DNA from 3 places in the Pseudomonas sp. LBUM1649 genome. Region 3 is predicted to be linked to each of the others. Evidence: riboswitches for the same ligand, from Rfam matches in the RefSeq annotation. Region 3 holds a riboswitch; each other region holds the start of a gene.
The links. A riboswitch is a leader RNA that binds a small molecule or an ion and turns the genes downstream of it on or off. The one in region 3 is predicted to bind cobalamin.

Region 1 (4,277 bases), 1.1 Mb from region 3:
GATCTGCGGGCGCTGGGCCAGGGAACGCGCGATATGCACACGCTGACGCTCGCCACCAGAGAGGCTACGCCAGGTGCGCCTGCTCAGGTGCGTCGCATCCACGTCGTGCAGGGCTTGATGGACGATGTCATCGTCCGCCTTCGACCATGGACTCAAGGCCGACAGCCACGGCGTTCGGCCCAGGGCCACGGCATCGAACACACGGATCGCATCCAGTGTGTCGGCTTGCTGTTCAACCACCGCCAGGGTTTGTGCGATGGTTCGCCGCGACAGTGCCTTGAGGCTTTGGCCGGTGAGATGGATGGCTCCCCGGCTGGGGAGACGCACGCCGGCCAGCAGTTTGAGCAGCGTGGATTTTCCCGAACCGTTGGGCCCGATAAGACCCAGGGTTTCGCCACGACGAATGTCCAAGTGGATCTCGTGCAGTAATTCAACATCGCGGATAGAGAATCCGATGCCGGAACAACTCAATACGGGTTCGTCGATAACAGGCGCAGCAGCATTCATCGGGCATTCCTCCGACCGACCAGGATCAGCGCGAACACTGGCGCGCCGACCAATGCAGTGATCACGCCAACCGGAATCACCTGGCCCTTGATCAGCGTCCGGGACAGAACATCGGCGGCAATCAGAAACACCGCACCGCCCAGCGCGCTGGCCGGCAGCAGGCGCGTATGCCGAGTGCCCAGCAACAGCCTTGCGGCGTGGGGTATGACCAGTCCAACAAAACCGATGGAGCCGACAATCGACACCATCACCGCCGTCACCAAGGCGGCACAACTGATCAACAGAAATTGCACAGGACGTACCGCAATGCCGAGCGAGGCCGCGGAGTCGGCGCCAAAGGTGAAGGCATCCAGCGCACGCCGGTGCCACAGGCAAACCGCGAGACCGGCTATCGCAATCGGTACGGCCAGCCACACGGAGGGCCAGCGCACGCCACTGAGATTGCCCAGCAACCAGAACATGATGCCGCGAGCCTGTTCGGAACTGGCCGACTTGGTGATCAAGAACGCCGTGAGCGCATTGAACAGTTGCGAGCCGGCAATCCCCGCCAGGATGATCTGCCCGGTACTGCCAGGCGAACCACTGGCACGGCCCAGCAACACAACGACGGCGAAGGCAGCGACGGCACCGGAAAACGCCCCGACCGACATCGAAATCGCCCCGGCACCCAAGCCCAGCAACGCCACCAGCACCGCCCCCGTCGAGGCCCCCGCGGAAATGCCGAGCAGGTAAGGATCGGCCAACGGGTTACGCAGCAGCGATTGCAGGATCACCCCGCAGGTCGCCAGGCCCGCCCCGCAAGCCGCCGCCACCAGCGCGCGAGTCAGGCGGTAGTTCCAGACGATGCCCTCGTCGATGGGATCGAGGGCGTAACCGGCCGTCCACAGTTTGTTGGCCAGCACCTGGAACACCACACTGGGCTCGATGCGGGTTTCACCGATGGCCACACCGGCAATCACGGCCAGAAGCAGTATCACCAGTGCCAGCAGAGTGCGAATCAGCGTCGCGGTCATTTTGGCAGGTCGTAGCTGTTGATGGCCGTTGCCAGCGATTCGAGACCGTCGAACATTCTCACGCTGGCCTGCATGGCCATGGCGTCGAGGATAATGATGCGGTTGTTTTTCACGGCGTCCATGTTGCGGGTCACGGGATCGCTACGCAGGAATTCCAGCTTTTTTTGATAGTCATCGGCCGGGAAACGACGGCGATCCATGCGGGCGATGACCAGAAACGTCGGGTTGGCCTTGGCGATGGTTTCCCAGCCAACGGTTGGCCACTCTTCGTCGGACTGCACCACATTGCGCACGCCCAAGGTGCCCAGCATGAAGTCGGGAATGCCCTTGTGCCCGGCGACATAGGGATCGATATCCAGACTGGCACTGGAAAACCAGACCAGCGCGCTGGTGTGCGTAAGGTCTTTGTCTTGCACAGAGGCAATGGACTTGGCCAAGCTGGCCTGCAGTTGCGCGTTCAGCTGCTGTGCACGCGCCTGGACATCAAAAACCTCAGCCAGCTGGGTGATGCTTTTGTAGATGCTTTCAATACGAAACGGCTGCAGGCGGGTGCCATCGGCACCCACCAGGTTGTCCTTAGACTCGCAGTCCGAGGGCATGAGATAGGTCGGAATCTGCAGTTCGTGAAACTGCTCGCGGGTAGCGACTGCGCCTTGCGGGCCGACCATCCATTCCAGCTCGACGGCGACCAGTTCCGGGCGTTTGCCGATCACCGACTCGAAACTCGGCTCGTTATCGGCCAGGCGTTCGGTCTTGTCGTTTTGCGCCTTGTACTGACCCAGTACATCATTGAACCACAGCGAAGTACCGACCAGTTTGTCACCGAGTCCCAAGGCAAAGAGCATTTCGGTGCCGGCCTGGCCGATCGTCACAGCCTGGGCGGGGGCCTGCGCGAACGTCAGTGTGCTGCCGCAGTTCTCAATCGTCAGCGGGTAATGAGTGGGGGAGGCATAGGCGAGGGAAGAAACACCCAGGCCTGTGACGAGGGCGAAAAAGCGCGGCAACAGCATGATGCAATCTCCATTTGAACCGTACACGCAGCAAGGGTGCAAGGTCTGGAAAACACATCATCGAGCGCTGCCGAAAAAGCAGTGCAAGGCCCGATCACCTGAGTGACGCGCGCGCAAGGATGTCCTTCCCGGACACCCCGCCGGTTAGTGATTTGTTGCTTGGCCGGCAGGTCTCCTGACTGATGCGTCATGGCGTGCTCCAGCCTTCCCGGGAATCGATCCCAGTGGCAGTTCAGGAGCAGGCTCGGCACCTACAGTTGCGGGGGCAGTTCCGTTTGATGCGTTGGCAGCATCACGGATTCCCTATTAATCCCATTTGGGAACCGGCGGCGGCATGGTAGTCGATCATGCCGCCCGAGGCGAACCCATCTCTTGATCAGAAGCCCCGATAAGAAGTCCCGATCAGAAGTATTTGAGCCAGCCGATATCGCGACGACGCGCCTTCAGTGCGGCGAACCAGCGCACCGGCAGATACAGCGATGCAGCCAGGAGCACGGCCGTCAGCCACACGGCCCACATGCCGTCGAAGCCGAAGTAGTCGCCCTGATTCAGACCGAACAACGCCACGCTGAGCAGATACAGCATTTTCAGCACATAAAGATGGAGCAAGTAGAAGAACATCGGTGCCGCACCAAATACCGCCAGGGTGCTGATCCACTTGTGTTGCCGGGCCCGCTCAAAGCCAAGCAGCAGCAACAGCCCCACGCCTAGCGTCAGACACAGGAACAGCAGGGAAGGTGGGTATTTGGTGATGTTGAAAAAACTCATGAGGGTGTGTGTGGTGTTTTCATAAACCACCCAATGTGCCTCGCCATAACCGTTGACCAGGCGCAGGGTGATGAAGCCGATCAATGCGCTGGCCCCAGCCAGCAACAGATAGCGCTGACGCACGGCGGCCGAGGTTGAGCGTGCGAACCAGGGGCCGATGCAGTAACCCAGGGCGATGACGCCGATCCACGGCAGCACGGGGTAGGAACTGCGCAGGCGCAAGTTGTCGGAGAAATCGATCCAGCCGCGATCATGCAAAATGGCCCAAGGCAGGTGCAGCGCCGATCCGGCCGGGAAGTGCAGGGGATCGAGCAGGTTGTGCCCGCCGACGATGACAAGACCCAGGACACACAGGATTGGCCGAGGTAGCCAGGCCAGTGCAGCGAGGGCAATCATGCTGACACCAATCGCCCAGATCACCTGCAGGTAAATCACAGTGGGGGGGAACTGGAAGGTCCAGGCGAAATTCACCAGGGTGAACTCCAGCACAACCAGGAACAGGCCACGCTTGAACAGGAACATCGATACATCGTTCTTGCCCTGGTGCTTTTCGCCGTACAGGTAAGCGGACAGTCCAGTGAGAAGCACGAACACCGGCGCACATAAATGGGCGAGCGTCCGGCTGAAAAACAACGTCGGCTCAGTGCTGTCGATGAGCATCGGGTCGGCGACCTGGCGGTGCAGAAAAAACGTCTCGCGCACGTGATCCAGCAGCATGAATATGATCACCAAGCCCCTGAGGGCATCGATGGACATCAGGCGCTGGCTTAGGCTGGTGATGGGCGGGATCTGAACAAGGTTTGTCATCGAAAGTCGCAGGCAGGGGGTGGATCACTCTGCCGGTAAACAACCGACAGCCAATGTGTTGATATAACGTAACATATAATGTTGGTTTGTGGGCTAGTTAGTTAACCTGGGCTGCTCGCCCAATGAGTTTTTTTATCATGTAAAGGAGCGCAAACTGAGCGACCTGGCGTTC
Region 2 (4,277 bases), 2.2 Mb from region 3:
GCCCAGTTCTTCGCCCGCGGGCATCGCGGTCTTGTCGGCGTAGCGAGTCAGGATCACGCTCTGCGATACGTCCGGCAAGGTCAGTTCCGCGCCCAACAGAGCCGCGCAGGCGGCCGTCGCGGTGACGCCGGGAATGATTTCAAAAGGAATATCGAGCTCACGCAGATGGCGAATCTGCTCGCCTATGGCGCCATACAGGCTCGGGTCTCCGGAATGCACGCGAGCCACGTCCTGACCCTTGGCATGGGCCGTCTTGATCAGTTCGATGATCTGTTCCAGGTGCAGTTCGGCGCTGTTGACCACCTGTTCGGCGCGGTGTCCTTCCAGCACGGCGGCGGGCACCAGCGATCCGGCATAGATGATCACCGGGCAGCCGCGAATCAGCCGCTGGCCTTTGACGGTGATCAGTTCGGGGTCGCCGGGACCTGCGCCAATGAAGTAGACGGTCATCAAAGGTTCCTGTTGAAAATGGGGGCTGGGCAAGGCTTCAGATGAAGATTGCTCATGATCGAATGCGCGGATTATCGAGGATTTTACGCGGCGCCAGCCAATGCGAGAGTGGCCTGGGCATATTTTTGTCGCGGGATCAGCAATTTCGCCGGTGACTGGGTCAGCTGTTCGGCTAATGCCAGAGCGGCACTTTCCGCCACGCCGTAACAGCCGGTACGCTCGAACGCGATCTGCGAATGGTGGCTGAGGTGCGGTTGATAGGCGGCCAATTGTTCGCTGCTGAAGTACAGCATCTGTAACCCAAGCTGTTCGGCCAGTTCGATCAGGGCCGGTTCGTCGCGCTTCAAATCGATGCTGGCCAGGGCCTTGATCTGATGCAGTTCGATCTGGTGCGCCTGCAGTGCCTGGTCGAGCAGTGCCCGCAACGTGCTGACGGGGCAGCCGCGCTGGCAGCCCAGGCCGACCACCAGGGTCGGCGCTGTGCTGAGGTCAGTCATGCGTGGTACTGGCCATCGCTTTTGCGGCGGAACAACCAGGCGCTGATCAGGCCCAGGGCCAGCCAGAACGCGACGTTGGTCAGCTGCGAAGCGATTTTGAACTGCGCCTCCAGGGCTTGCGGGGCGAGCATCGAGTGCACTTGCGGTTGCGGTGCGCCAATCACATGCGGAACGGCAAGGATCGCCACGCCGAGGATCTTCATCAGCCAGTGACGGCTGAACACGATCAGGGCGATGCCGACTGCGGTGGAGGCGGCGGTGCCGATCCACCAAATCTGCCGTTGCGCCAGATCGGCAGCCGCCGTGCCTGGCAGTTCAGGCGGCAGGCCAATGGTCGGCGCCAGCACGAAAGTCGCATAACCGGCCAGGCCCCAGAGCAGGCCCTGGGAGGTTTTGGTCGGCGCGCACAGGGTATAGAGACCGGCGAGCATCAGGGCGAAACCGACCGCCACCACCAGGTTACCGCCAGTGGTCGACAGCACGCGCTGCCAGCCGTCTTCCGGCTCCCAGGCTTGGGCGTCGTGGGTGTGGGCAGCGACGCCCGCGGCGTGTTCGTGGACTTCAACGGCGGCCGGCTCGGATTTTTCGTAGGTCTCGGCCTGCAAAATCAGCGGGGCGACCCAGAAACTTTGCAGCAAGGTCAGCAGCAGGGCGGCCAGCAGCCCGGTGAAACCTGCGGTTTGCGCAATACGCTTGATCATGTCGGCAGGTCTCAATGGCACGGGAACGCGGAACTGTGGCGCGTATCGTGAGCAGCGTTGTGAACGGCTTCGATGTGCGAGAAGCCGGCGAAATACACAAGGCTAGCGCCGAGGATCGACGCACAAACGGCGGCGATCAGGCGTTGGGACAGGGTAGTGGTGCTGCTGGCGGTACTGCTGTGGCCGGTGCTGCTGATAATCGACATGGCGCTTCCCTCTGTTCTGTCAGCGGGGAATATGAGCGCAAGCAGAGCCCCGCACGACCGAGCGCGCAGAAGTCCGAACAGCGCCCGCCCACCGCGGGTTTGTTGATTTGAGTGATCGTGTTGGTCACTTTGTGTTGCGGGCCGGTCTCCGGGCTCACGAGGGGCGCAGGCGTTAGCCTAAACCTTCCAGCGTCACCTTCCCATGCCGCATTGGCACAGTGGATCTGACGCTTCGCTCGTTTACCGTTGCGGGGGCAGCACCGGACTGACATGGCTTGAAGTAAAGCACATGATTCACCGGTTTCCCGTTTCACCCTGTGAAGGGCACCCGTAACAAGATGCGTAGGAGAGCATGGGCGAGGGGCGGGCGTCAATTGGAAGGGTTCTCATCTTTGTGGCGAGGGGACCTGTGGCGAGGGGATTTATCCCCGTTGGGCTGCGAAGCGGCCCCCTGCATTTTTCTGTCATACCCCACAAGCAGGTTTTGCGACGGCTTCGCCGCCGAACGGGGCGGTGCGACGTTTCGCTAAATCCCCTCGCCACAGGTAGCGCTCCTGCCCACAGGTTCTCTGATCGGACATTGACCCGCCCCAATACCATGCGTAGCCTTGCGCTTTCGAGGTTCTTCGGCGTTTGTCGAAGCTAAGAAGGGAACGCGGTCAATGCCGCGGCTGCCCCCGCAACTGTGAACGGTTCAGTTTCTGCCATGCCACTGCATGCGCCAGCCATGGTGCGAGCGGGAAGGCGCAGCAACCGCCAGTCCAACGACTGGCCAGCCGTCAGCCAGGAGACCTGCCTCGATACAGATTCTCACAACAACCGGGCGGGGTGATCCGGTGGCGAACGCTTCCGGCGCGTTTGTGCGTAGCCGGTTCTCGTCCCGTATGCCCGCCACCTTGCCAAAGGGCATCCGATGAAAACACTGGCCAAACTCCCCGTCACCATCGTCACCGGCTTCCTCGGCTCGGGCAAAACCACCCTGCTGCGGCACATGCTCGACAACGCCCAGGGCCGCCGCATCGCGGTGATCGTCAACGAGTTCGGCGAGCTGGGCATTGACGGCGAAATCCTCAAGCAGTGCTCCATCGGTTGCACCGAAGAAGAAGCCAATGGCCGTGTCTACGAACTGGCCAACGGCTGCCTGTGCTGCACCGTACAAGAAGAGTTCTTCCCGGTGATGCGCGAACTGGTGGCCCGTCGCGGCGACCTCGACCATATCCTGATCGAAACGTCCGGCCTCGCCCTGCCTAAACCTCTGGTCCAGGCCTTCCAGTGGCCGGAAATCCGCAGCGCCTGCACCGTTGATGCGGTGATTACCGTGGTCGATAGCCCGGCCGTGGCGGCTGGCACCTTCGCCGCGTTCCCGGACCAGGTCGACGCCCAGCGCAAACTTGACCCGAACCTGGACCACGAATCGCCGCTGCACGAGCTGTTCGCCGACCAGCTGTCCAGCGCCGACCTGGTGATCCTCAACAAGGCCGACCTGATCAGCCCTGAAGACCTGGCCCGTGTGCGCCTGGAAGTCGCCGAGGAATTGCCGCCAGCGGTGAAAGTCATCGAAGCCTGCAGCGGCCGCCTGCCGCTGGACGTGCTGATCGGCCTTGGCGCCGGTTCCGAAGAACACATCGACAGCCGCCACAGCCATCACGATCATCACCATGACGGCGACGCTGATGTTGAGGGGGAGCATGATGACCACGATCACGATGCCTTCGATTCGATCTCCATCGAACTGCCGGCATCCGACGAAAGTCTGCTGATGGACGCGCTGACCCAACTGGTGGTTCAGCACGGCATCCTGCGCGTCAAAGGCTTTGCCGCGGTCCCGAACAAACCGATGCGCCTGCTGATCCAGGGCGTGGGCACCCGTTTCGACAAGCATTTCGACCGTCAGTGGGGCGCCGAAGAAGCGCGCACCACCCGTCTGGTGTTGATTGGCCAGGCACTGGACGCTGCAATGCTCGAAGCGCAATTGCGCGCCGCGCTCAGCGTGTAACCCATGCACCTGCTCAGGACCCAGCCCGGCGGATTCGTGTCGGATGACAACATTGTCGACCTTGGACAAACCCCCGCCGAACTGGTGATCCTGTGCAGCGGCGACTCCAGCCTGGCCCTGCTCGCCGAAGCGGCGCAGCAGTTACCCGACGACTACCCGAGCGTGCGCCTGGCCAACCCGATGCAGGTGCAGAATCATGCTTCAGTCGATCTGTATGTCGACGAAGTACTGCGTCACGCCAAAGTCATTCTGATTTCGCTGCACGGCGGCATTGCCTATTGGCGTTACGGCGTCGAGCGGCTGGTGGAGTTGTCGCAGCGTGGTGTGCAGCTGATTCTGGTGCCGGGCGATGATCGCCCGGACCCGGATCTCAGTGACCTGAGCACCGTGGGCGTTGAGGATCGCGACCGGCTTTGGCAATTTCTGC
Region 3 (4,277 bases):
CGGCGAATGTCAGGCCCAGTGAGGCGGTGTGGGGGCCCACCGCGTAGTCCGGGGCAATCGCCTTGGCCACCAGGTCGGGGTTTTGCGGTTCGACCCGAATGTCGATGTGCTGGCCGTAATAGCTGAATGGCCAGCCATAGAAGCCGCCATCTTTGACCGAGGTGATGTAGTCCGGCACGAGGTCGCTGCCGATTTCGTCTCGCTCGTTGACGGCCGTCCACAGCGCCCCGCTTTGTGGCTCCCAGGCCATGCCGTTGGGGTTGCGCAGGCCTGAAGCGAAGATCCGGTGGTTACCGGTAGCGCGATCCACTTCCCAGATCGCCGCGCGCCCTTGCTCCTGGTCCATGCCGTTTTCGCCGACGTTACTGTTGGAGCCCACCGTGACGTACAGCTTGCTGCCGTCCTTGCTGGCGATGACGTTTTTGGTCCAGTGGTGATTCAGGGTGCCCCCCGGCAGGTCGACGACTTTGATCGGTTGTGACTTGATTGCCGTGTCACCGTTTTCATAGTGGAAGCGCAACAGCCGGTCGGTGTCGGCAACGTACAGGTCACTGCCGACCAGGGTCATGCCAAAGGGCGAGTTGAGGTTTTCCAGGAATACCGTGCGGGTTTCGGCGATGCCATCGTGGTTGGTGTCGCGCAGCAGTGTGATGCGGTTCGGGCTCGGCACGGCGGCACCGGCGCGCCCCATGACTTTCTTGGTGATCCAGCCCTTGATGCCTTTGTTGTCATCGGGTTTGGGCGGGGCATTGGTTTCGGCGACCAGCACGTCGCCATTGGGCAGCACGTATAGCCAGCGCGGATGATCGAGGTTCTCGGCAAATGCGCCGACCTGAGTGCCGCTGGCCGCGACGGGTTTTGCGCCGTCCGCCCAGCCGATGGCCGGGGCGATGTTCATCGTCGGGAACAGTGTCTTGTTCGGTTCCGGGAGCTTGGGGGACGGCCCGGTGCCGTCGTTGACTTGCAAGCGGGCGGTTTCGCCACAGGCGGCGAGCCCTCCCGCTAACGCGATGACGAAAACCAGCTGAGACGTGCGCATTGCTGACATTCCCTATGAATGAAGTGACTTAAATCATAGAGAAGCGTGACAGCCCGATGGTTCAACCCTAGCCGCGAGCTTCCTTGAGCAGCACGGCGATACCGGGGTGATAGTGGCCGGCTTCATTGCGCAGTTTGCGGTAGGCATAAGGGAAATACCAGGCCACGGCGCAGCAGTGCTCCTTTTGCAGGTCATCGACCATGTCCTGGAGTTCTTCGGGGGTGGTCCCTTGTTGGCTCTTGTGCGGTGCGACGAACAGGCAGCCGATTTTCAGGTCGCTGGCGTAGCTGATTTTTTTCGCGTCGCTGGTGATGTCTTGCAGGGCCTGGGTCAGGTTCAGGCTGTTGACCCGTGGCCAGCGTTGGGTGGTCTGCAGCCAGGCGCGTGCTTCGGTCGTGGCGATAAACAGATCGGCGCGGCCGTTGCGTTCGCCTTCTTCGGTCTGTTTGCGCGTGGGCGATTGTTGCAGCGTGATCATCTCGGCCATCCATGCGGCGGCGGAAAGCAGGCCGAGGTTGGCTTTTTCGTCGAGCCAGTAGGGTGTCTCGCTGTCGCCGCGCACGGCGTTATAGCGGTCGATACAGACGAACCAGCGTTCCAGTACCCGACGCAGGAATTCCAGCTTCGGATTGCTGATGATCATGCCTTGCATGGGACTCACCCTTGTTCTTGTATTGTGGGGTTGTGGCTATTTGATATCGCCGCTGTGAGTGTGACACAAGATTGACGTCATTTTATGGATGGGTGGTAGTTATTCGTTCCGGTACCGCGTCTTCAATTGACGCTCCACCCCCAACCCTCTAACCTTCGCCGCTTGTTTCAGGTGCTCTGTGACTTGGGTCGACAGAGTGAAACAGGGAAGCCGGTGAGTGAGCGCTTCAGTCGATGAAGCCCTGCGATCCCGGCGCTGCCCCCGCAACGGTAAATGAGTGAAAACTGCGTCTGAAGCCACTGCGTCGATCTGTGACGCGGGAAGGCGCGCAGTCCGGCATCACGCCGCTCATGAGCCCGGAGACCGGCCTGATCCATCCAAGCGGCATCACGGTGGGCGATGCCAGGCTTCTTGCCATCTATTCTTGTGCCTGCCCGCCGTTAATCCTGCCTCAACGGAGAGCTCCCCATGTCTGATACCCCTGATCGTGACGAACGTCATCTGGCGCGCATGCTGCGCAAAAAGGCCGTGATCGACGAACGCATCGCCAATTCCCCGAACGAATGCGGACTGCTGCTGGTGCTCACCGGCAACGGCAAAGGCAAGAGCAGCTCGGCGTTCGGCATGCTCGCGCGCGCCATGGGGCATGGCATGCAGTGCGGAGTGGTGCAGTTCATCAAGGGGCGCAACAGCACCGGCGAAGAGTTGTTCTTCCGACGCGTCCCCGAGCAGGTGCGTTTTCATGTGATGGGCGAGGGCTTCACCTGGGAGACCCAGGATCGCCAGCGCGACATCGCGGCTGCCGAAGCGGCCTGGGCGGTGTCGCAGCAACTGCTGCGCGATCCATCGATCGGCCTGGTGGTGCTGGACGAACTGAACATCGCCCTCAAGCACGGCTACCTCGATCTCGATCAGGTGCTCAGCGATTTGCAGGCGCGCCCGCCCATGCAGCACGTGGTGGTCACCGGTCGCGGCGCCAAGCCGGAGATGGTCGAGCTGGCTGACACCGTCACCGAAATGGGCATGATCAAGCACGCCTTCCAGGCCGGTATCAAAGCGCAAAAAGGCGTCGAGCTGTGAATCAACCTCTTCATTGCCCGGCAGTACTGATTGCCGCGCCGGCGTCCGGTCAGGGCAAGACCACCGTGACCGCCGCGCTGGCCCGGTTGCATCGTAACCAGGGACGCAAGGTTCGCGTGTTCAAGTGCGGCCCGGATTTTCTCGACCCGATGATCCTCGAACGCGCCAGCGGTGCGCCGGTGTATCAGCTGGACATGTGGATGGTCGGCGAGCAGGACAGTCGCCGCCTGTTGTGGGAGGCTGCCAGCGACGCCGACCTGATCCTGATCGAAGGCGTCATGGGGCTGTTCGATGGTACGCCGTCCAGTGCTGATCTGGCGCGGCATTTCGGCGTGCCGGTGCTCGGTGTGATCGACGGCACCGCCATGGCCCAGACCTTTGGTGCACTGGCCCTGGGCCTGGCGCGCTATCAGCCGGACTTGCCGTTTGCCGGCGTGCTGGCCAACCGCGTGGGCACCCTGCGCCACGCACAACTGCTCGAAGGCAGCCTGACCGAAGGCCTGCGCTGGTACGGCGCGTTGTCCCGGGAGATCGGGATCGAATTGCCGAGCCGCCACCTTGGCCTGGTGCAGGCCAGTGAGTTGAATGACCTGGATGTGCGCCTCGATGCAGCGGCCGACGCCCTGGCCAGCAGTTGTGAGGTCGCGCTCCCGCCGGCGGTGGAATTCGCCGCGCCAGATGTGGTGACTGTTGAACCCTTGCTGGCTGGCGTGCGCATTGCCGTGGCCCGTGATGAAGCGTTTGCCTTTACCTATGGCGCGAGCCTGGATTTGTTGCGGGCGATGGGGGCCGAACTGCGGTTTTTCTCGCCGATCCGTGACGCCGCGCTGCCACACGCTGATAGCCTCTATCTGCCGGGCGGTTACCCGGAATTGCACCACGTGGCGCTGTCGCAGAACACCTCGATGCTGACTGCAATCCGCGCTCACCACGCCGCCGGCAAACCCTTGCTGGCCGAATGCGGCGGCATGCTTTATTTGCTCGATTCGCTGACCGATGTCGAGGGCACGCGTGCAGAGCTGGTGGGCTTGTTGAAGGGCGATGCGGTAATGCAGAAGCGCCTTGCTGCATTGGCTCTGCAAGCGGTGGAGCTGCCGGAAGGCTCATTGCGCGGGCACACTTATCATCATTCGCTGACCAGTACCGAGCTTGAGCCGATTGCCCGTGGTCTGAGTCCTAACGGCGGGCGAGGGGCAGAGGCGGTATATCGTGAGGGGCGGATGACAGCCTCTTATGTGCACTTCTATTTTCCGTCCAATCCGTCGGCGATTGCCGCGCTGTTTGCGCCTGACCGTTCGGACGCCTTCGCGAGCAGGCTCGCTCCCACATTGGTAAGTGAATTGCCTGAAGAAATGCGGTCCACTGTGGGAGCGAGCCTGCTCGCGAAGAGGCCATGACCGACAACGCCTTCTCCGACGCCGAACGCGCAGCGGTCTACCGCGCCATAGGCGAACGCCGCGATATGCGTCACTTCGCTGGCGGCGCGGTCGAGCCCGAGTTGCTGCG

Region 1: another riboswitch for cobalamin. It lies ahead of ACA058_RS13520 (ABC transporter substrate-binding protein); the one in region 3 lies ahead of cobO (cob(I)yrinic acid a,c-diamide adenosyltransferase).
Region 2: another riboswitch for cobalamin. It lies ahead of ACA058_RS18195 (CbtB domain-containing protein); the one in region 3 lies ahead of cobO (cob(I)yrinic acid a,c-diamide adenosyltransferase).

What each region holds. Positions count from the first base shown of each region.
Region 1 is NZ_CP166807.1:2,879,468-2,883,744, forward strand. Features, by position in the region: gene ACA058_RS13510 (ABC transporter ATP-binding protein) at 1-507, opposite strand, end outside; gene ACA058_RS13515 (FecCD family ABC transporter permease) at 504-1,520, opposite strand; gene ACA058_RS13520 (ABC transporter substrate-binding protein) at 1,517-2,530, opposite strand; cobalamin riboswitch at 2,679-2,873, opposite strand; gene ACA058_RS13525 (acetyltransferase domain-containing protein) at 2,933-4,105, opposite strand.
Region 2 is NZ_CP166807.1:3,922,159-3,926,435, reverse strand. Features, by position in the region: gene cobM (precorrin-4 C(11)-methyltransferase) at 1-450, opposite strand, end outside; gene ACA058_RS18205 (cobalamin biosynthesis protein) at 534-947, opposite strand; gene ACA058_RS18200 (CbtA family protein) at 944-1,648, opposite strand; gene ACA058_RS18195 (CbtB domain-containing protein) at 1,660-1,854, opposite strand; cobalamin riboswitch at 1,977-2,201, opposite strand; cobalamin riboswitch at 2,457-2,668, shown strand; gene cobW (cobalamin biosynthesis protein CobW) at 2,768-3,850, shown strand; gene cobN (cobaltochelatase subunit CobN) at 3,854-4,277, shown strand, end outside.
Region 3 is NZ_CP166807.1:1,768,021-1,772,297, forward strand. Features, by position in the region: gene ACA058_RS08185 (PQQ-dependent sugar dehydrogenase) at 1-1,039, opposite strand, end outside; gene ACA058_RS08190 (hypothetical protein) at 1,107-1,691, opposite strand; cobalamin riboswitch at 1,844-2,077, shown strand; gene cobO (cob(I)yrinic acid a,c-diamide adenosyltransferase) at 2,160-2,771, shown strand; gene ACA058_RS08200 (cobyrinic acid a,c-diamide synthase CobB) at 2,768-4,168, shown strand; gene bluB (5,6-dimethylbenzimidazole synthase) at 4,165-4,277, shown strand, end outside.